2 regions of the Shewanella denitrificans OS217 genome follow, and region 2 is predicted to be linked to the other one. Evidence: riboswitches for the same ligand, from Rfam matches in the RefSeq annotation. Region 2 holds a riboswitch; the other holds the start of a gene.
What was found. Region 2 has a riboswitch for thiamine pyrophosphate ahead of SDEN_RS12035 (TonB-dependent receptor). Riboswitches for the same ligand answer to the same signal wherever they lie in the genome.
Positions count from the first base shown of each region.

Region 1: it holds a riboswitch for thiamine pyrophosphate, as region 2 does, so the genes downstream of both, thiC (phosphomethylpyrimidine synthase ThiC) here and SDEN_RS12035 (TonB-dependent receptor) in region 2, are expected to answer to the same signal.

Region 1 covers NC_007954.1:2,090,243-2,102,570, reverse strand. Annotated here, with positions in the region: gene dacB (D-alanyl-D-alanine carboxypeptidase/D-alanyl-D-alanine endopeptidase) at 1-1,452, shown strand, start outside; gene SDEN_RS09255 (putative metalloprotease CJM1_0395 family protein) at 1,557-2,960, opposite strand; gene SDEN_RS09250 (hypothetical protein) at 2,963-3,247, opposite strand; gene thiH (2-iminoacetate synthase ThiH) at 3,391-4,500, opposite strand; gene SDEN_RS09240 (thiazole synthase) at 4,497-5,297, opposite strand; gene thiS (sulfur carrier protein ThiS) at 5,300-5,503, opposite strand; gene SDEN_RS09230 (HesA/MoeB/ThiF family protein) at 5,536-6,444, opposite strand; gene thiE (thiamine phosphate synthase) at 6,434-8,275, opposite strand; gene thiC (phosphomethylpyrimidine synthase ThiC) at 8,278-10,338, opposite strand; TPP riboswitch at 10,623-10,723, opposite strand; gene SDEN_RS09215 (hypothetical protein) at 11,085-11,996, opposite strand.
Region 2 covers NC_007954.1:2,745,169-2,757,496, forward strand. Annotated here, with positions in the region: gene SDEN_RS12035 (TonB-dependent receptor) at 29-2,263, opposite strand; TPP riboswitch at 2,317-2,426, opposite strand; gene SDEN_RS12040 (YcfL family protein) at 2,490-2,900, opposite strand; gene SDEN_RS12045 (PaaI family thioesterase) at 3,028-3,471, opposite strand; gene SDEN_RS12050 (PaaI family thioesterase) at 3,464-3,994, opposite strand; gene hinT (purine nucleoside phosphoramidase) at 4,056-4,406, opposite strand; gene SDEN_RS12060 (M61 family metallopeptidase) at 4,589-6,364, shown strand; gene SDEN_RS12065 (response regulator transcription factor) at 6,511-7,143, opposite strand; gene topA (type I DNA topoisomerase) at 7,682-10,321, opposite strand; gene astB (N-succinylarginine dihydrolase) at 10,717-12,051, shown strand; gene SDEN_RS12080 (hypothetical protein) at 12,125-12,328, opposite strand, start outside.

The sequences.
Region 1 (12,328 bases), 650 kb from region 2:
GCAAAAGCCGTACAGTCTTTAGTCTCGCCCTACTCTCAGCTTGCTATTGCTATATGGGATCCTCAGCAGCAACGAAGTTTATTTGAGTTAAATACTCAAAAATTAATGCAACCTGCCAGTGTGATGAAGCTTTTTACCGCGGTAACCGCCATTGCAGAGCTTGGCCATGACTACCGCTACCGAAGCCAAGTTTTTATCAAAGGGCCTATCATTAACAAGGCATTAGAAGGCGATGTTTGGATTAATTTATCTGGCGATCCTAAGTTAACCACCCAAGACTTATCTCGACTCATTGCGCAATTTAAATATGCAGGCATAGAGAAGATAAATGGCCAGGTACAGCTGCTCACTACAGCTAATGAGCAAGTCAGAGCACCAGGTTGGGTGTGGGATGATTTAGGTATTTGCTACGCAGCGCCAGTATCACGGCTTATTCTTGATGGGAACTGCATCTTGGCAAAGCTTATTCCGAGTCAAAACGGCATTAAAGGTGAAACTCGACTCTCAATCAGTACATCTTCACCCATTAAGGTTTTCAATCAAGCACGTTTCATCCCAACAAGCAGTAACAAGCAAAGCCGCGACCTGTGTCAATTATCCTTAGCGCGTTTCGATAATAATCAATACAAATTGAGTGGCTGCTATCCCAGCGATGGTGGTATTAATCTTGCTATCGCCGTCAATGATGTTGAACCCTATATGTTAGCTAAACTTGAGGCACTTTTTAAGCAACACCAAATAGTGCTCAAACATGCCATTAACTTGCTCACTGATGATGACTCTGCATTAAGCGCACAATTCAATGAGGCGTCATCCTCAAAAGATGAGCCCTCTCTTGTCTCTGATGATGAAGAATTACGCCTTATAGCCAGTCACAGTTCAGAATCGCTAATGGCTATGCTAGATACTATGTTAAAGGATTCCAACAATCTGATTGCCGATCGTGTATTTAAAACCATAGGGCGTTCCTTTTATCAGACTACTCACCCTCAGGTTTCAGATAATTTTACACATGCGTCCAAGGCACAATTGGCAAGGCTTAATGAAATGGGAATAAAGCTTGATTCCGCTAACCTAGTGGATGGCTCTGGACTTTCCCGCTATAACGCCATTTCTGCAGCCCAGCTAATGTCGCTGATTAAATTAATTTACTCTGACGAGCGATTTACGTCCCTAGACTCGGCATTACCTGAGGCGGGTGTCAGTGGCACCTTAGCCTACAAACGTGGTTTTCAAACGAAATTACGAGCAAAAGTTAAGGCAAAGACTGGCACTATGCTAGGTGTCGCAAATTTTGCTGGCCGCATGCAGACAAGTCAAGGCGACTTGTACTTTGTGATCTTAGAAAATGGCATCAATCCCCACCAACAAGCTCAGCATCAAGTGAGCAGTGAACTGCTTACAGCGATAATGGCAATCTATGAGACAAATGAGGAACTACAAGCAGATTAAGTCATTGAGGAGGGAGTGGTCAAATTAGATAAACGTTTGATTATTTAACGATTGAGAAGCTATCAATAGATACATCAGAAAGCACACTTATGCAAACACAAGGCTTAAACATAAGCGTTAATATTGCTCGCTTGTTGCCCTTGGCGGGTAACACCTGCATTAAAAGCTTGATAGGCTAACGTTGCATTCGATTGAACATTGGCGTTTGTGACGCTGCCAGTTGATGTGTCTGAAATTTTCTCAATGCCATCGACACTGATGTTAGCTTCGTTTGCACTACGCTTAAAAGGCTCAAGTTGTGACACTTGATTGTCATCCTGAGCGTTTTTGATTTTAGCACCTAGACCAATAATATGATCGGCATCATCCAGTTGTACCACCCCTTGCTGACGCTCGATAGATAGCGCTTCTCGGGCTTCATTCATTTTTTGTAATGCTTCGGCCGCCACACGAATGTCGGCCATGGAAGGCTGTACCGGTGCCATTGCGGCTGCATACACTTTCATCATTTTATTCAGTGTGGCTTGGGCATCGCCATTCACCACCGACACATCGATTTGTACCTCTCCATCGACTGCATAACGTCGACCATCGGGGCCTTTTTCATAGGTAAAACTGGGGCTTTGGGCATGGGCGCCACCAACTGAGGCATGTGCCTGCTCATGGCTTTTCACTTCTGCATCACGCTTACTTAGCTGATTGATCTGAGCCGCTTGAGCTAGTTCGGCTTTTTGTGCGCTCTGTTGCTCTTGTTGTCTGATGGCATCTTGACGTTGCTGTTTAGCGATGTCTTGTTCAGTTTGTGCTTGCTTTGCATTGGACTCATCAGTGGTAGAGGCGTCTACTTGAGATTGCCCGCTTTCTTGAACCTGCACTTCCCCCTCATCAGTACTTTCCTCTGTCGCAGTCCGTTGCTCTGACGCGTCATCACCAAAAATACTGGCAAAGTTTTCCGCAACCGAGGGTTTAATGGTATCGCTAACATTACCTTGTTCTGGCTGCGCTGCACTTGCTTGAGTATTGATTGCCGTACTCGTTTGCGAATTCGTACTAGGCGCATCAGCTATCGAAGCCGTTACCGTATTCGAGATTGGTGTGCTGGAAACGCTAGCAATAGAGTTGGTCCCTGACGATACCGTCTCTAGCTTATTACTGCTGAAACTTTCATGGCCAAGAAGGCCTTGAACACTCATCGCGCCTTGTTTCAAACTGAATTGCGGACTTTCAACCGATGCTGGGTTAGGCAAGGATGGAGCTTGCGCTACCTTGGGAGATATCGGGGTAGAAACCTGAATCACTGTCGATGAGGATGAAACAGATATCGGAGTAGCAGAAGATGCTGATGAAATTTGTGGGGCAGGAGTCGCTGACACAGTTTGGCTACTAACCGAAGCTCTATTGACAGCACTAGGGCGACTTGAGGCCGTAAGCCCCGAGCTGGTATTGTTAGCCTGCGACGTCTTTGGAGAAAAAGACGTCATCATAGCTGTCGCTGACGTCATTTCCATAATTAGACTTCAATATCAATCAAGCTGCCTATTGTTTCATTCGCCGCTTCAATAACCTTTACCGACGCTTCGCCTTGTTGCTCAGATTGAACTGCAGACACTAACGCTGAAGTTTTATCTGTCTGAGCCGTGGCATTTGCGCTTAAGGTCACTGTATCTTGAGTGGCTTGAGCCTGTGCAGGCTTAGGTTGCTCAGGTGCGGCGACGGCGGTAGTGGCTTGTGCCAAACCAGATTGTGCGCTACTTAAGCCTTGTAAGCCTGATGCATGAGCGGATTGGATTTGCATAGATAAACCCCTTGGGTTAATAGGTACAAGCGTGCTGCACCGAAACGGAACTAGATTAATTATTAATCAAGCTGGCCATAATGTACAGCAGTAAATCATTAATATCTGCCGTCAAGCTCAGAGTTTGCCTGATGTCGTGGCCATTAATGCCAACCCGCCTCCCAGTCTTTCCACACTGGGTTCAATCCCTGTTGTTGTATTTGTGCAACAACGGCATCCACGGGACGGCCATCGCTAATTTCAAATTGATCCAGCTGAGTTTGAGGTGCTTGATACCCCCCTGGTTGTGTCGAGCTCCCCGCACTTAAATGTGTCACCCCAAGGGGCAATAAACTGTCCCGTAAGCTGGGGGTTTCACGGGTAGACAAGCTAATTTCCAGCTGAGGATTAAACAATCTAAAGGCACAAATCAATTGCACTAAACCAAGATCAGTCAGCGGTACTTTAGGATTAACGCCTCCAGTGCAAGGGCGCAGCCTAGGTAAAGAAATACTGTAACGGCTTCGCCAATAATTTTTTTCCAAATAATCAATATGATGCCCCATTAACAAGGCATCTAATCGCCAATCATCTAAACCCAATAATACGCCTAGGCCCACTTTATCGATACCCGCTTTTGCGGCTCTGTCAGGGGTTGTTAGCCTATGATGAAAATCCTTCTTCTGACCTCGGGTATGATGCTTAGCGTAAGTTACTGGCCGATACGTTTCCTGATAGACCATCACGGCATCGACACCCAACTCTTTCAGATGACTATAATCAGCTTCACTTAATGGCTGCACTTCTATGGCTACATAGCTAAAATGGGCCTTAACTATAGGGATCGCCCAAGAAAAATAACCCATACCCACTTTGCTTTCATGTTCACCGGAAACCAGCAAGATAGAATCGAATCCTCTGGCCTTGATAATGCTTATTTCTGCCAGTAACTCAGACTCGTTTAATGTTTTGCGCTTTATTTTATTGCTCATGGTAAAGCCGCAGTAATCACACTCATTGGCGCACAAATTTGACAAATACAGTGGCAAGTAGAGGCCTAAGTTATTGCCAAAACGCTGCCGAGTTAACCTCACCGACTCTGTAGCCATCGTTTCGATAAATGGCTCTGCTGCAGGTGACAATAGTGTCATTAGGCTTTCAAGCTTGCCTTGTGGGGCGATTAACGCCCGTTCTACATCGGCAGTATTTTTACTGTAAAGCTGCAACAACAAATCATCTTGTGAAATTGCTGAGAAAACATCAGTGAAACTCATAGCGGCTCCACTGTATTGGTGTTCTCAGCCGGCATTTGCTGTAAAAAACCCGTTAAAGGACTGGTGTGACTGGCATGGGGTTGTACTTGACCTAAACCAGCAAGATAAGCTTCACGCCCCGCTTTGACGGCATCGGCAAAGCATTTTGCCATTATGATGGGCGAGCGACTGCTAGCAATAGCCGTGTTGACCAATACCGCATCTGCACCCATCTCCATGGCACGACAAGCCTGTGATGGCGCGCCCAGTCCAGCATCCACAATCACTGGTACTTTGGCTTGCTCTATGATGATTTTTAGAAAGGCTTCAGTTGCAAGGCCTTGATTACTGCCGATGGGGCTGGCTAAGGGCATCACAGCTGCGCAGCCCACCTCTTCAAGGCGACGGCAAAGCACAGGGTCTGCATGTACATAAGGCAATACCTTAAAGCCCATTTGGCATAACTTTTCTGCAGCCAGCAGAGTTTCAATGGGGTCTGGCATCAAATACTTAGGATCTGGGTGGATCTCAAGTTTAAGCCAATGTGTATCGAGTAAATCCCGAGCAAGCTCTGCGGCAAAAATCGCTTCTTTGGCATTTCTAGCACCAGAGGTATTAGGTAATAAGGTCAAGCCTTGGGCTAATAGAGGCGTTAAAATATCATCCTGACCCAGTTTCAAATCGATGCGTTTCATCGCCAAGGTCACTATTTGGCTTTCACTGGCAACTATGCTCGCAAGCATAGTGTGAGAATTAGTGAATTTTCCTGTGCCCGTGAGAAGTCGTGATGAAAATGTGTGGTCTGCGAGTGTGAACATGGTTAACCTCCTGCAACAGCAGAAAAAAACTCAACTTTATCTTGATCCTGACACACTGTGTGTTGCCAGCGACTGCGAGGCACGACTTCGGCATTGATCACCAAGGCAATCCCTTTGGCATTAAGCGCTTGCCTGCTAACTAATTGAGCCAGGCTGGTGCTTTCATTCACTTGAATAAATTCACCATTAACTTGTATTGAAATCATATTTTTCTCATTCATGTCATGTACTGGTTTCTTTAAACAGCAAGGCTTGCTCTGTTATCGTCAATGCGGCTGGCACAAACTGGACAACTAGGGTCTTGGCTCAAACCATAGCGGCTCCAACTGAGCTTTTTGGCATCAAATTTATGCAATACTCCGCCTTGAGGACTATTAGAAAGCAAGACATTGAGCCCCATCATGGCCTGCATGGCGGCAAGCGTTGCCACAGCAGGACCTAACACCCCTGTGTGACTGCAAGACTGTTCTATTTGGGTGTCCCTTGGATACAGGCAGTGATAACAAGCTGGAGCACTGTTCTCGGTATCTCTGAAATTAGCGGCACTCTTGTTAACGCTAGGGTTCGACGAACTCTTTTTAGGGATGTTGGGTTTAGGGATATAGGAAAAAAGTTGACCATTAAAATTGGCTACAGCGGCGCTTATCAGCACTAAAGAATGATGAACACACAGGTCATTGATCTTATGACGTGCGATGAAGTTGTCAGTGCAATCAAACACAAGATCTGGCATTGCGCCCAATAACACTTCAAGCTTATTGCCCCCATGGCCCGTATTGAAAAAGCACTCATCAAAATAATCATTAACGGCAATAAAATGACTATCAGGATAGGCAGTTTCAAGCTTACTCAGTGCTGCGTTAACCTTATACTTACCAATGTCATGAGCATCATAGAGTAACTGGCGCGGCAAATTGGAAAGCTCAACCTTATCAAAATCCATAAATAGCACAGTACCGACGCCAGCTGCAGCCAACAACTGCACTAATTGCTGTCCTAGTCCTCCCATACCGACAACAAACACCTTGGCATTAAGCAAGTTAATTTGCCCCGCCTCATCCACCTCTGACAGCATGATTTGTCTGCTATAACGAATGAATTGACGATCAGTTAACTCTCTAGTCGCTGTTTTACTCTTAGGGTGCATAACTCACCTCAGTCACTGAAGCCTGCATGTGCCCCTTTTTATGCTCAAGTTCAAGCTTAGCGTTATATTGCTCGGCCTTATTGCCATTCCAGAGGCGAGTTAGATTATCAAAAGCAAGCGTAGGATCTGTTGCATTAGTCAATGCCCGCACTACTGCGACATTCGCCACGCCAGTGGCTTTTATCTCCTTTAGACGTGTCTCATCTATACCGCCAATGGCCACTGTGGGGTAATGCTTATTTAATAGCTTTGCATAATGCTTAAGCTTCTTAAGTCCCTGAGGTTTAGATGCCATGGTTTTGGTAGGTGTAGGAAAAATATGCCCAAGGGCGATATATGAAGGCCTAAGTTGGTGGGAAAGCAGGATTTCAAAATAACTGTGACTCGATAGCCCAAGGGCCATGCCTGCAGCTTTGATTGCCTTAAGGTCCACCTCGAACAAGTCTTCTTGCCCTAAGTGCAGCCCAAAAGCTTTGTGCCTCAGTGCCAACTGCCAGTGATCATTAATAAACACCTGCGCATTAAAGGTTCGTCCAAGCTCGATGGCATCGATAATTTTCTGTTCTAACTGCTGCTTTTTTAGCCCAAATGCTTCTTTGCTATCAATTTTGAGCCTGAGCTGAATGGTGCGGCAACCGGCCTTAAGCAGAGTCTTAAGTAGTGCTAAGCTATCGACCACAGGGTAGATCCCAAGATCTTTTTCTATTGGCTTAAATCCCTTTGAATGTAAGCTTATACATTGTCCTAAATTTGGCAGCGGAGGTTCAATTGAGTCAGAATTGGCCTTCATTGAACCGTTAATGTCAGCGTCATTCACGGGCCAGATCTGAGGAAATAAAGCCAAGTCATCAGGCCAGCCTGTTCTTGCCAGTGTGCCAGGGCCTGAACCTGGCTGATAGCTTTCGATCAAACCTTGAGTCACATAGGCTTTAGCGAGCACTATGGCATCATGGAGTACAAAGTCCTGTGCCATAAAACTTGCGATGGCCATTGATAGTGTGCAACCCGTGCCGTGATTGTTGCCCGTATTCACTCTGCAGCTTGATAGTAAATAAGTGGCGTTATCATGATGAAGGCTCGCGCCTTCAACGTGATGACACACATAACAATCTATGGCTGCATCGCCTTGCCAGTGCTTGCCATCCCCGCCTTTAGCTAAGACATGACAGCCAAAGGCGTTAGCCAGCATTTCTGTTTTAGCAATAAAATCTGCCTGACTCTCGATTGAAGTGCCGATCCCTTGACTGTGACGATTATGGCTATTATCAGTCTTGCTGAGTTGCAGGCCTGACACTAGATACTGCAGTTCCTGTTGATTGGGAGTGATTAAACTAACGACCCCAATAAAGGCGCTAAAATCTAAGCCTGAACCTGAGTTAAAACCAGAGCCAGTACCTGAACTCATACTAGAGCTCATACCAGAGCTTATAGAAGGACTTATACTTGGATTTAGGTTAAGCCTATCGCCACTGCTGGCGACCATCACGGGATCTAAAATCACCGCAAGTTGACCCTTAGACCGGCGTTGCTGAGTCAAACGCTTCAACCAGTTAGCGACCACATCGACTTGCTGCTGTGATGCCAATAAACCAATTTTAATCGCTGCCGGCGGTAAATCACGGGCGAGACTATTAAGTTGAGCTAACAACATGGCAGCTGATACGCCTTCAACCAAACTCACGCAGACAGAGTTTTGTGCCGTCACTGTGGTGATAACGGTAGCGCAGTGACACCCCAAGTCCTGCGCCGTTGCCAAATCAGCCTGTATTCCCGCCCCACCGCCGCTATCGGAGCCCGCTATGGTCCAGACAATTGTTGGAGGTGTATTCATTTTTAGCCCTCAATTTCGAGGCTTGGGACTCGGACAACACTTGCATCTTGTTGATCATTTTTGTTGTCGTTAATTCCGCTGCTGTCAATGCTGTGATACAGGGCTGAGCCTTGGGATTTAAACTCAGCCGACTTTTGTGCCATTGCCTTAGCAAGATCTGCTTCTGTGGCTTGGCGCGCCTTATACTCATCAGGACTAATAAGTTCAACATCCTGAATATTAGCTTGTGCTAACGGTGCTTGTGCTAACAGCGCTTTCGCTTCTTGATCGGCGGCGTATTCTCTGACTTCTTGGGTGATTTTCATCGAGCAAAACTTAGGCCCACACATAGAGCAAAAGTGCGCCACCTTAGCGGATTCTTGGGGTAAAGATTCATCGTGGTACGCACGAGCAGTATCTGGATCTAACCCTAGGTTGTATTGATCCTCCCAGCGGAACTCAAACCTAGCTTTCGACAAAGCATTGTCACGCACTTGCGCCCCCGGGTGGCCTTTGGCAATGTCAGCGGCGTGAGCAGCAATTTTGTATGCGATAAGCCCTTGTTTAACATCTTCTTTATTGGGCAGCCCCAAATGCTCCTTTGGGGTGACATAGCACAGCATGGCGCAGCCATACCAAGCCATTTGAGCGGCACCTATGCCTGAGGTGAAATGATCATACCCAGGTGCAATATCTGTGGTTTGCGGGCCCAAGGTATAAAACGGCGCTTCATCACAGTGCTCAAGCTGCTTTTCCATGTTCACTTTAATCAAGTGCATAGGCACATGACCTGGGCCTTCGATAATGGTTTGCACATCGTATTCCCAGGCAATTTTCACTAACTCACCTAAGGTTTCAAGTTCTGCAAATTGGGCTTCATCGTTAGCGTCAGCTATGCAGCCTGGGCGCATACCATCACCAAGGGACAGCGACACATCATAGGCGGCGCACAGTTCACAGATTTCTCTAAAGTGCTCATATAAAAAGCTTTCTTTATGATGGCTCAGACACCATTTTGCCATGATAGAACCGCCCCGAGACACTATGCCCGTTAAGCGTTTTGCTGTCATGGGGACGTACCTGAGTAACACACCAGCATGGATAGTGAAGTAATCCACTCCTTGCTCGGCCTGTTCAATTAGGGTATCGCGAAACACTTCCCAGTTAAGATCTTCGGCGACCCCATTTACTTTTTCTAACGCTTGGTAGATGGGCACAGTACCTATGGGTACAGGAGAATTACGAATGATCCATTCACGGGTTTCATGAATATAGCGCCCGGTGGACAAGTCCATCACAGTATCTGCGCCCCAGCGGGTAGACCAAACTAGCTTCTCCACTTCTTCTTCGATGGAGGAAGTCACTGCAGAATTACCGATATTGGCATTCACCTTAACTAAGAAATTGCGACCTATGATCATAGGTTCAGCTTCTGGGTGATTGATGTTTAGCGGGATAATAGCGCGGCCCCGAGCCACTTCGGAGCGCACAAATTCAGCCGTGATGGGCTCTCCTATGCAAGCACCAAAGGATTCACCAGCAGATTTTTGGGTTAACACCCCTTCTGGGACATGTTCACGGGCCATGTTTTCACGTATGGCAATATATTCCATCTCAGGGGTAATGATCCCCCGTCTTGCATAATGCATTTGGGTCACGCATCGTCCGGCTTTAGCTCGTCTTGGTTTGACAAGTGCATCAAAACGCAAATGATCTAGACCATCATCTGCTAAACGCTGCTGGGTAAATTGTGAGCTCACCCCCTTAAGCAGCTCAGTATCTTGACGCTCTTCAATCCAAGACTGCCTAAATTTTTCAAGACCTGCATGGACATTAATATCGGCATTGGGATCAGAATATGCACCAGCGCAATCATAAACCATGATAGGCGGATTTTGCTCCCGCAGCGTCTCACCATTGGTTTTTGCGTGCAGAGTGTCGGTCTGATGAATTTGACGCATGCCCACCCTAAGATCTGGGCGGCTTCCGCTAAGGAATACCTTCTCAGAATTGGGGTGTTGTAAAGGTTTTAGATTTTCAATAAATGTTTGTGCACTAGCACGGGTTTCACGACGCGATGACATAAGCAACCTCACTAAAAAATGAAAAGTGTTGCTTGTCTGGAGAAATTGTTGAGGACGAGCGAATAACTTAGATATCAGTTACTTAAGATATTAGTTATTAAAATAATCATGCCGCTATTTTAACTTGGGTGAATCGCCAAATTTTGCCAAAACATTAAGCAACACCATCAAGGTTGCAGGTCTTGACATAAAATTTTAGTTCTATGGCAATCACACACTAAGTGCACAGTTAAAAAGCTTAATCAAAGCCACTTAAAATAATAAGTAATAGCTTGATATACAACAAGATTATCATGCTTGTTTCCTTCGCAGGTGTTAGCCTGATCAGGTTCAACGGATCCCGAATAAACGGTCTCAGCCATAAATGGCACTCCGACAAGAGGTTTTTAGTATAGGCAGTATATTCATGTTAATTCAAGCATTTATTAACAGCACATTCTAATCAAAGTCATATCAAGAAATGATGATAAAAGTTTAGGCTGGAGTTTAAAGTGAAAGTATTTGATGCGATAAGTAACTGTAAATATTTAAATAAACAACAAAATGCTAACTCAGAAAAATATTAAAATCTAAATTCCTCATATGAATTCCTATTCACTTAGCGTAATTTAGCAGCTAAAGATGTCTAACAAGGCCACGATATTATGAGACGGATCACTCGATGCTGGTTTGAAAATATCAAAATCCTTTGCCACTTTTTACTTTGTGACTATCTAAGAAGGTGTCTCTCTGATCTTATTCGAGTTTTATTTAAGCTTCATTTTAGAGAGTCGATTGCTGATCGCAGCATCTAATGATCGTTTTGTAGCAGATACAGGATCGCAAGGCTCTGCAAAGCCAAGCCCTTCACCATGAGGATTTATTTGGGTGCTGAGGTTAACCACTTTATAGCAAGTGTCACCAATTTTGACTCTTCGATTTGGATCTAATCTGTGATTTGAGGTCGTTGGCTGAGTTTTATCTTCGATAATTTTAACTTGATAGCGCGGCATTTCTGGGGTCATTTCACTTAGACTGGCACCATAATGTGAGGCTTCCCTTACGCGAGACTGACTCATAGCTTCAAAATTTTTATCTGCTTGCCCATGTAAATAGCGCTGTGTTGCCTCTAGTAACTGACTAGCTGACACTTTTGGACTGTTATTTTTAGCACTTGTTTTAATATTTTCACTACTGCCAAGCTGTGATGATATTATTTTATTCGCTTTTTGGTATTGCTGTTTGGGTTGTTGAATAAGCTTGGGTGTTGATTGTTTTTTTGGCTCTGATGTTTTTTTTGGCTGATTCTTTAAGTTACCGTCATCAAGGGTCTCAGTTAGCGTCTGTTGTGTCGTCTTTATAATTACAGCCATTGGCTCTTGCTCTGGGGTGGCTTGTTTTTTTTCTTTAGACATTTGGGCATTGAGTTTACGTTCACTGATAAAGTAGGCATTTAGCTTCATTGCAGGTTGTGCGTTGTTGACTACAGCAAGTTGTGAAAGGATATTTTTAGGATCTTGCTGCCAACTCATCAGCAATATAAAAAACACACTAAGATGTATTAACACGGCTATCAGCACAGTAATACCATGGTTAGAGAGCATCAAAACAACTCTTACATTAAAAGGCTGTTCTCTTACATTGATATACCTGTCATGTGGATCTAGGGGCTGTAACATCGGTTAATACCTTCCCCTAAGAGATGCCTTGTTCCTTGACATCGAAAAATTACATTTCATTTATACCCACTTCCCTATCGAATGACACTTATTATGTTCTAATGACCTTTCAAGATGTACCTTGAAGCAATTTATAGCTATGTTCTACAAGGAAAACTCACCTTGAAGATTAAACTTATATTATTGATTAACTTTGAAATGTCAAAACGGAAAAAGTTCAATTTCTAACAATGTTAAACCTAAATCATTAAATAAAAACAGTATAAGATATTGAATAATGTCGGTTAGTAGCGCCAATCAATTCAGCTTACACGCGTACGCTAAATTGATAG
Region 2 (12,328 bases):
AGGCACCCAAAGGTGCCTACTCCAGTGATTACATAAATTTAACAGATAAAGTCAACCCCAGCTGGCGCGGGTCGCCGAAGCGAAGATACTGCTTATCGGCCCAATCACTATCTGGCTCGTTGCCAAAGTAGAAGCCCCTAACACCATATTCTTCATCGAACAAGTTACGCCCCCACAGATACGCCGACCATGTCTGGGTCTCATAGCCCACTCTGGCATTCATAATGACATAAGGCTCTGAGGTTGATTCATTGCTGTCTGAATAATAAAACTCACTCTTACCGCTGGCATTTAGGTTAACAAACCAGCCCGTATCGGCCAGATAGGTCATGCCTGCACTGTAGGTCAGCTTAGGTGAATGGGCTAAATCACGTCCATTTAAATTGGCTTTTTCTGTTTCGCTTACAGCATATTGATATTCATCGTATTTTGCATTCAACCAACCCAAGCTTCCATAGAACTTCACTTTATTTGTGGCATACCAATCAAAATCAAATTCCATACCGTAGTTATTAGACTTGCCAGCATTATCAGTGAACATAATAAAATCAGATTTATCATTTGGATTTTGCAGTGAAGTTGAGACTTGTTGATCATCTCTAGTCATATAAAATAGTGCAGTATTTGTGACTAAGTCCCCATCTAACCACGATGATTTCAAACCTATTTCAAGGTTATTTAAAGTCTCTGCATCATAGGACCTTTTATCTGCAAAATCCTCAGTTAATGACATATTAAAGCCACCTGACTTATAACCTTTGGCTAGTCGAGTATAGGCAGTATGCTGGCTATTTATTGATTTTGATAATGAAAGGTGTCCCCCCCACATGGTTTCTGAAGGGTTAAAGTCATCGCCATTTGTATCGCTATAATCACTATTTCGACGCTCAATTCTTAATCCTGCAGACAATAAATAGCCATGTTCTAATTCACTATCTAGTTGGCCAAAAATAGCGAAGTTTGAAGCATCGTATTGAGAGTCTAAATATTTAGTTCTTTCTTTAACACTTGGATTTACTTGACCATTGCTATAGCGAGCATAATCGATAAGTGAGTTATCTTCCTTAAGTTGCCTGCCATACACACCAATTAGCCAGCTAGTTGAATCAAAGAATATTTTTCCGCTCTCTTTGGAAGCCAATCGAAATTCTTGAGTTAACGTGTCGCGCTCCGCTTTTTTATCCCAAGTGGCATTATAAACACAGGGTAAACTGCCAAGGGACATTGTCCAATCCTCATCCCAAACAGCACATTGCTTTGAGGACCAATAGCTGTCATTCGCCCAGTCACCGTCATAGGCATGCTGATGGTCAGTACTGGCGAAGGACGTTAGCGAGGTAAGTTCAAACTGTTCGGCGCCGCTGTAGATGGCCTTAAAGCCTGCCCCTGTGGTTTGCTGATTATCTGTGCCCGGTAAGTCAGTTAAAGTCTGACGGCCATTGTTATCCAATGTCCATGCATCATAGCCATTATCAAAATTAGCATGCAATAAGGTTAAATCTAATTGCAGCGTATCGGTGGCGTACCAGCGCAGTTTGGCGCGAGTATTGAATTCATCACGCTCATTGGTGTCAGCGCGGCCAAGATAAAGATTATCTTTAAAGCCGTCTTGATTGTGTTTCTCAACGGAGATGCGGTACAAGAGTTTACCTGAGTCTGAAACTGGCCCTGAGCTAAAACCTGCAAAAGTGGTGAGGTTATCATCACCGACGCTCACCTCCATGCCCTGCTCTGACTCTTGACTCGGATCATTACTTTTAAGGTAAATAAGGCCCGCCAGTGCATTAGCACCGTATTGTGTGCCTTGAGGGCCACGAAGCACTTCGACTTGCTGCATGTCATACATGCTAGCAATACTGCCAAGGCCGGATAAATCTATGTCATCCATAATAAAACCGACGGATGAATTAGGCGCGCCTTTATAGTCTTCTTGCTCACCGACGCCGCGGATTTGAAAATATTTAGGACGAGAGCTGCCGCCAGACCAATTAAAATTGGCGATGCTATTTAGCACATCTTCAAAATGCTGCGCCCCTTCATCTTCAAGCTGCTGGGCGTCGATGACTGTGACACTAGACGGCATCTTGTCGAGATTAATGCCACTGAAATCGGCATTGACCACTATGACTTCCATCTTGTCACCATCGAGGGCACGGCGTTCAATGTCTGCGGTAGTGGCAACGGCAGGCACAGTCAATGCGGCCATGATGGCAAGCGTTAGGGTAGATTTTACGGGTAAGGATAAACAAGTTGGAGCTGACATAGGACCTCAAATGTATAGTTTGAGATCCGGCATGGATAAGCGATTAAGAAGTGCGCGAATAATAAGCCCATTCCTACGCCGGTATTAGCCGGATCAGGTTCTAAGGGTTTATCAAACGATATCTCAGTCAGAGCAACTAGCCCTAACACCCCTTGGCGCGAGGGATTATAAACCATCAGACTTAAGTGCGACACAGTTACTTGTCACAATTAAGCCACTTTTATCTTTAGTTTGAGTGACTTTCTCTAACATAAATCTCAAAACTGACCGCTTGTGGGTTAGGCGCGAGTCCTTGCACTTGTTTATGCGCTTTGCCATGCAGGGTCAAGGCTTGCCAACTATTAGACTCATCATCTCGGCTAATACCGTCGATATCAAACCAAGTAAACTTGTACTGCAGCCTGATATCTGTGCTTTTTTGACTCACTAATACGGCGCTGCCTTGAAGTAAATCCCCTTGGCGGCGACTCATCAGTTGATCGATTTTAACCTGACGAGAAACTGCGCTGGAGTCTACTCGGCTATCTCCACTTGAGGCAGCGCTTATGCCGGCGGTGTTATTTGCACACCCCGTAACCCATGCCCCTAAGACCAAACAGCCTGTGAGCAGCAAACTTGATGTCAATCTTGTGTTCATCTCATTATCTCCCTATTTCACCGCTAACCTATTTAACGGCTAATCTATTTAACCGCCAAAAAAAATTGCACTCATCCAAACGATGTCACGATTCAACTAAACTATTCAACTAAGCTATTCGACTTAACTATTCAACTAGAAAGTGGGCTCTGGCGGTGGCGATAAGTTGTTTACGGTTAGTCTGCCAACAATTGATGCTCACATTGGCAACACGCCGCCCTTGACGGGTAATTTTACACTCGGCAAAAGTGTCTTGGTGCAGACCCGCTCTTAAGTAATCGATGGAGAAATCGACAATTTTAGGCACTTTCTTCGCCTGCATAAACACCATTAACTGCACTATGGCCGACATTTCCATAAAACCTGCAATCACGCCCCCATGAATGGCGGGTAAAATAGGGTTGCCGATATTGTCGTCTTTAGCGGGTAATTTAAACACCATTTCATCACCAAAGCGCTCAACCGCCATGCCAATAAATTGCGAATAAGGCACTTTGGCCAATAAATAACTGTAATCATTCAATTCTATGGCGCGCTTTACTACGTCTTGAACATCCAAGTCACTACTCATCAGCCTTTTCCTCAGGTGATCTGACCTCGGTTAAATTGCCCATTAATGCTTGCCTAAAAGTCTCACCCACCATTTCGGGGCTAATACGCATAAAAGAGCCAACGGCATGGGCTATGGGCTCATCTATGCTGTCTTGATAAGCGATGGCGCGGGTAAAGGCAACGCTTGATGACAACTTATAACACTCGGCAAAAGCGAACACAGATTTGTTCGGCTCGGCAGGTTTCATGTAATCCACCCGTAAGTCTAAGGTGGGTGAAATCTCTAATGATTGAAATTTCTTCAAAATAGCGCACACCACAGCGGTGCCACAGCCGGTATCGATTAAAGTGGTGATGACGCCGCCATGGATAACCCCAGTATCTGGGTAACCGATAATATCTTGGCTGTAGGGCAGCTCGAGTAACACATGGTGCTCACTTGCCTCATGAACCTTGATGCCTAAGCGGCGACACTGTGCAAGCTGGGCGACGAATCGAGTCGCAAGCTCAGTTAATGGGAAAAATTCACTGTTTATCTTCATGGTATTTGGCATAACACTTGGTTCACCTTGTCATACTTTTTAATGTCATTGTTTCACTGAACTACACAGACAACATAGGACCCAAGGGCTTACCGCCCACTAAATGCATATGAATGTGGTACACCTCTTGGCCGCCATGCTGATTGCAATTCATAATGAGTCGGTAGCCGTCTTTTGCAATGCCCGCTTCAGAGGCTAACTTGGCCGCCACGGTAATCATACGCCCCAAAGCCAATTCATCCGATGACTTCACATCATTGGTCGTTGGGATCAAGTGATTTGGAATAATCAAAATATGGGTCGGGGCTTTAGGCTGGATATCGCGAAACGCCGTGACTAATTCATCTTGATATAAAATATCGGCAGGAATTTCACGGCGAATAATTTTACTAAATAAGGTTTCTTCGGCCATCACTTGGCTCCTCTGGTTAAGAATAGCAATAGCTATGATTATATACATAAAGTCTGTGGCAGTTATGGATAATTCTAACCCCAGCATTCTGTTAGCATTGCCTAAGCGGTGCATTTTTGGCAGCATGTAGCTTCACATTATTTCTGGCGGCTCATCTTTAAGCCCCTACTTTGGATTCTTTCATGCATTATCATATTGTCCCTCTCGATCCTAAGGCGCATCTTTTTCACGTCACTCTCACTTTAGACAATGCCCAGAAGGCCCAAGAGTTTAGCTTGCCTGCCTGGCTGCCTGGCAGTTATATGATAAGAGACTTTGCCAGAAATATAATAGACATTAGCGCGTTGGATGAAAACAACCAAGTCATTGCGTTGACTCAACTGGATAAACAGCGCTGGCGCGCCGCCAATACCAGTCCTAAGTTAACCCTAAGCTATCAAGTCTATGCTTGGGATTTATCGGTACGCTCGGCTCACCTTGATATGAGTCATGGTTTTTTCAATGGCAGCAGTGTATTTCTAAGTGTTACAGGGACTGAGGATAACCCGAGCACAGTCACCATAGCCAAACCTCAAGACGCGTTACTGCAACACTGGCAACTTGCCACCAGCCTTAAACGCATGAGCGGTGATGAATTTGGCTTTGGCGATTTTAGCGCCGAGAATTATCAAGATTTAATTGATCATCCGGTGGAGATGGGTGAACTCATCATAGGACAATTTGATGCCTGTGGCGTGCACCACGATGTGGTATTAAGCGGTGCAAGCCGGGTTAATATGGCAAGATTGTGTCAAGATCTCAAAACCATTTGTGAATACCAAATAAACCTTTTTGGTGGCCAAGCGCCCTTTGAGCGCTATGTGTTTATGACACGCGTGCTTGATAATGGTTTTGGCGGCCTCGAACACAAGGCATCGACAGCATTAATGTGCTCACGCAAAGATCTTCCCCAAAGTCTCGATGCTAAAGTGAATAAAGATTATCGCACCTATCTGTCCCTTTGCAGTCACGAGTATTTCCACAGTTGGAACGTCAAGCGCATCTTGCCTAAGGAGTTTATTCCCTTCGACTTAAGCCAAGAAAGCTACACCAATCAACTGTGGGCCTATGAGGGTATTACCTCCTATTTTGATGACTTTATAACCTATCGCGCAGGCTGCATAGATGCCAGCAGTTATCTAGAGCTACTGAGTGCCACCATGACCCGAGTTTACCGTGGTCAGGGGCGCTTTAAACAAAGCTTAAAAGCATCAAGCTTTAATGCTTGGACCAAGTTTTATAAACAAGATGAAAATGCTGCCAATGCCATTGTGAGTTACTACACCAAAGGCGCGCTATTTGCCCTTATGCTGGATTTAACCCTGCGCATCGAATCTAAAGGTAAGTACTCACTGGATAATCTGATGCAGCAATTATGGCAACACCATGGCTTAACCGGCGTAGGCACAGATGAAAACTCACATAAGGCGATTATTGAGCAGCTCCTTGGGCGCAACTGTGATGAGCTATTCAGCTATTTAGACAACACTGAAGATTTACCCCTTGAAGCGTTACTGGCCAAAGTCGGAATTGAGATGACGCTGCGCGCCAGTGAAGGCGGCAATGACCTCGGTGACAGCCTGAATGATGGCAAGCCTAGAGGCTATAAGATTGGCTTTGGTGCCAAATTTAAAGCTGAAGCCTCAGGATTGACCATTATCAGCGTCACCCAAGGTAGCCCCGCCCATGATGCAGGACTCAGCGCGGGCGATGTACTTATTAGTTGTGACGCATTAAAAGTCACCGCTGAATTTGAACGTCAGCTTCAAGATCATCAACTGGGTGAGCGCCTCACCTTGCATTGGTTTAGACGCGATGTGTTGATGCAAGGTCAACTGACGCTTCAAGCCCCCATGCTGGATACTGTGGCGCTGCGCATTAGCGACCCAGATGCGGCAAAAATATGGTTAAGCTACTGATAAGAAACTTAATTAACTATCCTTTTATATTATTGGTTATTGAGAGCCATAAAAAATGCCAGCAAATAAGTTTGCTGGCATTTTTGGGTGTCATTGCTATTAACCATTAACAATTAACAAGTAACCATTAACGCCAATAGGCTAAATCAACACCTCACTTCATGCATATGAGTCTGGGCCCAAGCGATGGCTTGACCACGGCTTGAAACCCCAATTTTCCTAAATGCACGATACAAGTGAGTTTTGATTGTACTTTCACTCACAAATAACTGGTTGGCAATATCCAAATTAGTACTGCCTGACAGCAGGGCTTGCAACACTTCACGCTCCCTAATGGTGAGGCTATCGGTTTCATCCTCAGTATCATCATGAAGCATGGACTGATGCAGTTCAAAAGGCATCACACTGCGGCCTTTTAAAATGTCATTCAAACCGCTGCTTATTTCGCTTATGCCAGAGTCTAGATAAAACACCCCGACACTGGTTGCTGGATGGATCAAAAATTTCGCGTCGATTTGTCGAGGAAAATTCAAAAACACAGTTTTTATACTGCTGTATTCTCGCTCGATAAGGCGCTGCAACTGATAACTTTGTTGCAGATCCACCGTCGCTAAATCAAATACCACCACACTCACCAGGTGGCTGTCGAGTTTGTCAGCCAAATTCCCTGGGCTTGCATGAGTGAGTTTGATTAAAAATTCTTGCGGCCAGCGGCACTCCAATAAATCAGTGAGTAGCTGCGAACGCGAAACCAGCATCCAATTTACGATTTTAAACATCAATTACACTCCATGTGATTGTTTTAAAACGAGTACACTTAGGTTCCGTCCAGTTAAGATAGTTGCGCTAGCGTAAATGAACTTAGCCTCGAGTGCACTCAATCTTAGTTAAGCTATAAGTGCACTAGCTATTCTGTTAGCCCGGTTATTACCCTTCATTAAAGCACTATCCTAACTATCTATTCAGCCTAGGAAATCCTTAAGTTACAGGGTTCGATTTTTCATAAGGAACTACTACAAATGAAAAACTATGCCTGTTGCCAAAGGGGTTCTGCTAGTGAATACGGATCACTGTCTTAATGTCTTGGGTAAAACTGGCTAACTTAACTCGATTTGAGCCCATGCAAACTGCATAGCTTTCACCTCAATTCGAGCATCACAGTCAAACTAACAACTTAAGGCTCAGTTTTCCACTAGCCAAAAGTGTAGTTGATGGAAGTCTTAGTAACTAAAGTGTGATTTTTCAGTCAGTAACACTGAAAAATAAATAAAAAAAAACGCTACATTAAGTAGCGTTTTCTATTGATAAGCTCAAAAACTAACTCTTGGCTTTTTTCTTGGTTTGTTCAACCAACCATTTACCGCCATGATACTTAGCAGTCCAACCCGTTGCCTTACCGTCAACCTCAGTGGCCACGTATTGCTCTTTGGTCTTACGGCTAAACTTCACTGCGGCTTTATTACCGTCATCATCTTCAACCGGCGCATCGGCAAGATACTGGTATTTAGGCCAAAGTAGCTCGCGATACTTAACCAACTCCTCCACTAAAGGCGCTCGTGTTTCCCGAGACTTAGGGAAGGTACTGGCGGCCATAAATATCCCCGCAGCGCCATCACGTAGCACAAAGTGAGCATCGGATTTAGTGCACTTAAGCTCAGGTAAGAAGATAGGATCTTCTTTTGGCGGCGCAGCTTCACCGCTTCTTAGCAGCTTGCGGGTATTTTTACATTCGCTGTTGGTACAACCAAAATATTTACCGAAACGGCCATTTTTAAGCTCCATGTCATTACCACAACGATCGCATTCAATTAATGGGCCTTCATAACCCTTAATTTTAAACTGACCCGCTTCGACTTCATAACCATCACAACTTGGGTTATTACCGCAGACATGCAGCTTACGCTTTTCGTCAATCAAGTAACTGTCCATGGCGGTACCGCACTTACCACAGCGATGCTTAGCACGCAGCGCATCGGTTTCAGCATCTTCAGCATCGCTGACCGCTTCTTCCCCTGGGGTTAAGTTCATCGTGGTTTTGCAGCGCTCTTTTGGCGGCAAGGCGTAACCTGAACATCCTAAGAACACCCCAGTTGTGCCAGTACGAATGCCCATGGGACGATCACAGGTTGGGCAGCTAATCGCCTCGGTGAGCACCATTTGATTGAGGTGCATGCCACCGTCTTCTGGGTCTAGCTCCGCTTTTTCTAACTGCTTAGTAAAATCACCGTAGAAGCCATCGAGAACTTGTTTCCATTCCAGCTTGCCTTGAGCAACATCATCTAAGGTTTGCTCCATGCTGGCGGTGAAATCGTAGCTCATCAGTTCCTTAAAGCTGCCAACCAGACGGTCACTGACGATTTCACCCATTTTCTCGGCGAAGAAACGGCGGTTTTCGACTTTAACGTAGCCCCTGTCTTGAATGGTTGAAATAATCGTCGCATAGGTCGATGGACGACCAATGCCGCGCTTTTCAAGCTCTTTGACTAATGAGGCTTCACCATAACGTGCTGGCGGCTTAGTAAAGTGCTGTTTAGGCGCTAAGGTGTTAAGTGTCAGTGACTCGCCTTTGTCCACATGGGGTAAGGTGTTGTCTTCTTCGTTCTTCTTACCCATAGGTGGCTGAGCACGAGTCCAACCATCGAACCTTAAGGTACGGCCGCTGGCTTTAAGCTCATAGTCGCCGGCTTTAACCGTAAGACGGGTAGCATCATATTGGGCAGGTGTCATCTGACAGGCCACAAATTGGCGCCAAATCAGCTCATACAGACGCTGAGCATCACGCTCCATGTCAGTTAAGCTTGCCGACTGCACTTGCACGTTTGAGGGCCGTATGGCTTCGTGAGCCTCTTGTGCGCCTTCTTTGCTGCCATAGCGGATAGGATCGGCAGGAAGGTACTTAGTGCCAAAATCAGCCGCTATCATCTCGCGGACATTTTCCACCGCTTCCTGACTCAAGTTGGTCGAGTCGGTACGCATATAGGTAATGTGGCCCGCTTCGTACAAGCGCTGGGCCATCATCATGGTCTTTTTCACCCCAAAGCCCAAACGCGTACTGGCCGCTTGTTGCAAGGTAGACGTGATATAAGGCGCCGACGGTTTGCTGGAGGTGGCTTTATCTTCCCGTGCGCTCACTGAATAGCTGGCATTGGTTAATCGTTCAACCGCCTGTTCAGCTTGCGCCTTGTTAATGGGGTTAAAGCTTTCGCCTTGGTACTTGGCCACTTGCATTTTAAGTACTTGGCTCGCGGCAGTATTCAGCTCGGCATTGATGTCCCAGAATTCCTCAGGCACAAATGCTTTGATTTCGCTTTCTCTTTCAACCACTAAGCGCACGGCAACCGATTGTACTCGCCCGGCAGACAAGCCACGAGCCACTTTTTTCCACAAGAGTGGTGACACCATAAAGCCCACAACGCGGTCGAGGAATCGACGCGCCTGTTGAGCGTTAACCATATTGGTATCTAAACTTGACGGCTGACTAAAGGCATCTTGGATAGCACTTTTAGTGATCTCGTTAAACACAACTCTTTGATACCGTGAAGCATCACCACCTATGATCTCCTGTAAATGCCAGGCGATGGCTTCCCCTTCACGGTCCAAATCGGTTGCGAGATATATTTGGTCAGCAGACTCGGCTAACGCTTTAAGCTCTTTGACGACCTTTTCCTTGCCAGGCAAGATTTGGTATTTTGCAGCCCAGCCTTTTTCTGGGTTGATGCCCATGCGAGAGACCAGCGCCTGCTTATCGCGGATAAGCTTATATTTGGCTTTCTCTTCGGGTGACATTTTTCTGACTTCGGCGGCAGTTTTGGTGCTGGCACTGCCGTCAGAGGTGGATGAAGTCGGCAGATCACGTATGTGACCCACACTGGACTTTACGATGAATTCTTTACCAAGATATTTATTAATAGTCTTGGCCTTGGCCGGCGATTCGACAATAACTAGCGATTTACCCATAGTTTTATTTGCGCCAAAAGTCTCAAACAGATAGAAAATTGTTTCCATATATAGAGTGTTGCGGCGATAGTTTCAAGTTAATACCGTTTTTATGTGCTTATAGAGTCAATTTTTGAACAATATAAATAAATCAAAAAATAATCTTGCGTTTTATTAGGCTAAAATCTCACAATTGGCTAGCCCTTAAGCAAACTCTTGCATTTTTAATCACTTTTTCCCTTTTTAGTCCTGTTAGGCCAAACTTGTGCCCTTTAAAACCACAGGTATACTGGCAGGCAAATGAAAAGATTTAACCTTAAAATAGTGACATTCAACAATCCAAGCTTCACCGGTAATGATTGCATCAAATTGGGTTAAATTGACAATAACTAACGCCCTCTTTAATAGGATAAATAATGAAGCACTTTGAAGCTAATTTCGACGGCCTCGTCGGCCCGACTCATAACTACGCAGGCTTATCCTTTGGCAACGTGGCCTCTTATAGTAACGCGGCCCAAACCGCCAACCCTAAAGCAGCGGCGAAGCAAGGCCTGCAAAAAGCCAAAGCCTTGGCGGATTTGGGTATGACTCAAGGGGTATTAGCCCCACAGGAGCGCCCAGACCTCTACACATTACGTCGAATTGGTTTTTCAGGCTCTGATGCCGAAGTTATCCAAAAAGCCGCTAAGCAGGCTCCTGCATTACTCAACGCCTGTTGCAGTGCATCAAGCATGTGGACGGCCAATGCCGCCACTGTGTCACCCAGTGCTGATACTCGAGATGGCAAGGTGCACTTCACGCCTGCAAATTTAGTGGATAAGTTGCACCGCAGTATCGAGCCCATCACCACGGCCAACATTTTAAAGGCAACCTTTAAAGATCCCCATTTCTTCCAACATCACGCACATTTGCCAGAACATGCTCATTTTGGTGATGAGGGGGCGGCAAACCACACTCGTTTGTGTGGTGAATACGGTCATTCTGGGGTTGAGTTGTTTGTTTATGGTCAGGAGGCTACCAATCCTAACGCGCCTAAACCGAAAAAATACCCAGCCCGTCAAACCTTAGAAGCCTCACAAGCCATAGCACGCTTGCATCAATTAGAAGATGAAAGCACAGTGTTTATGCAGCAAAACCCTGACGTTATCGATCAAGGTGTGTTCCATAACGACGTGATTTCAGTGGGTAACCAAAATGTGCTCTTTTATCACGAGCAAGCCTTCTTAAATACTGACGCTAAGTTTGATGAAATTCGCCGAAAAATGAATGCAGACATGCATTTTGTGAAAGTGGCCACCTCACAAGTGTCCATCGATGATGCGGTGAAAAGTTACTTATTCAACACCCAAATCATCACGCTACCAAGTGGCGAAATGACCATAATCGCACCGACGGATTGCCAGGAAAATCTCGCAGTATTTGCCTACCTCAATGAGCTTGTGACCTTAGGCACACCTATCAAGCAAGTGCGTTATTATGACGTGAAGCAAAGTATGCAAAATGGTGGCGGCCCTGCGTGTCTGCGCCTTAGGGTGGCATTGAACGACCAAGAATTAGCCGCAGTGAATCAAGACACCTTGATGAACGACGCTCTCTTTGGCCGATTAAATACTTGGGTTGAGAAACATTACCGCGACAGCTTATCGGTGAAAGACTTAGCCGACCCTCAGTTGATTGTTGAATCACGCACAGCGCTGGATGAACTGACCCAAATATTGAAGCTTGGCAGCGTGTATCAGTTCCAAAAATAACTCATACTAAGTACATAATGGAAAAAGTAAGGGCGCCAATTGGCGCCCTTATTGTTTGTTATCAAGATATCGATTAGATAATACTTACAGCAATGGATACGACCTGAGTCACTAAGCCATTTGGAGCCTCGACTTCGACAATAAAGACCCCAGAATTTGGCTCATCCTCCCCTTTAAGGGTCGCACTGAATTCACGACCACCATTATAATTTGAACTTGGCCAAATTAGCTCAGGTGAACTGACTACAGAACCGGCACTGGTTTTAAACCTGACTTT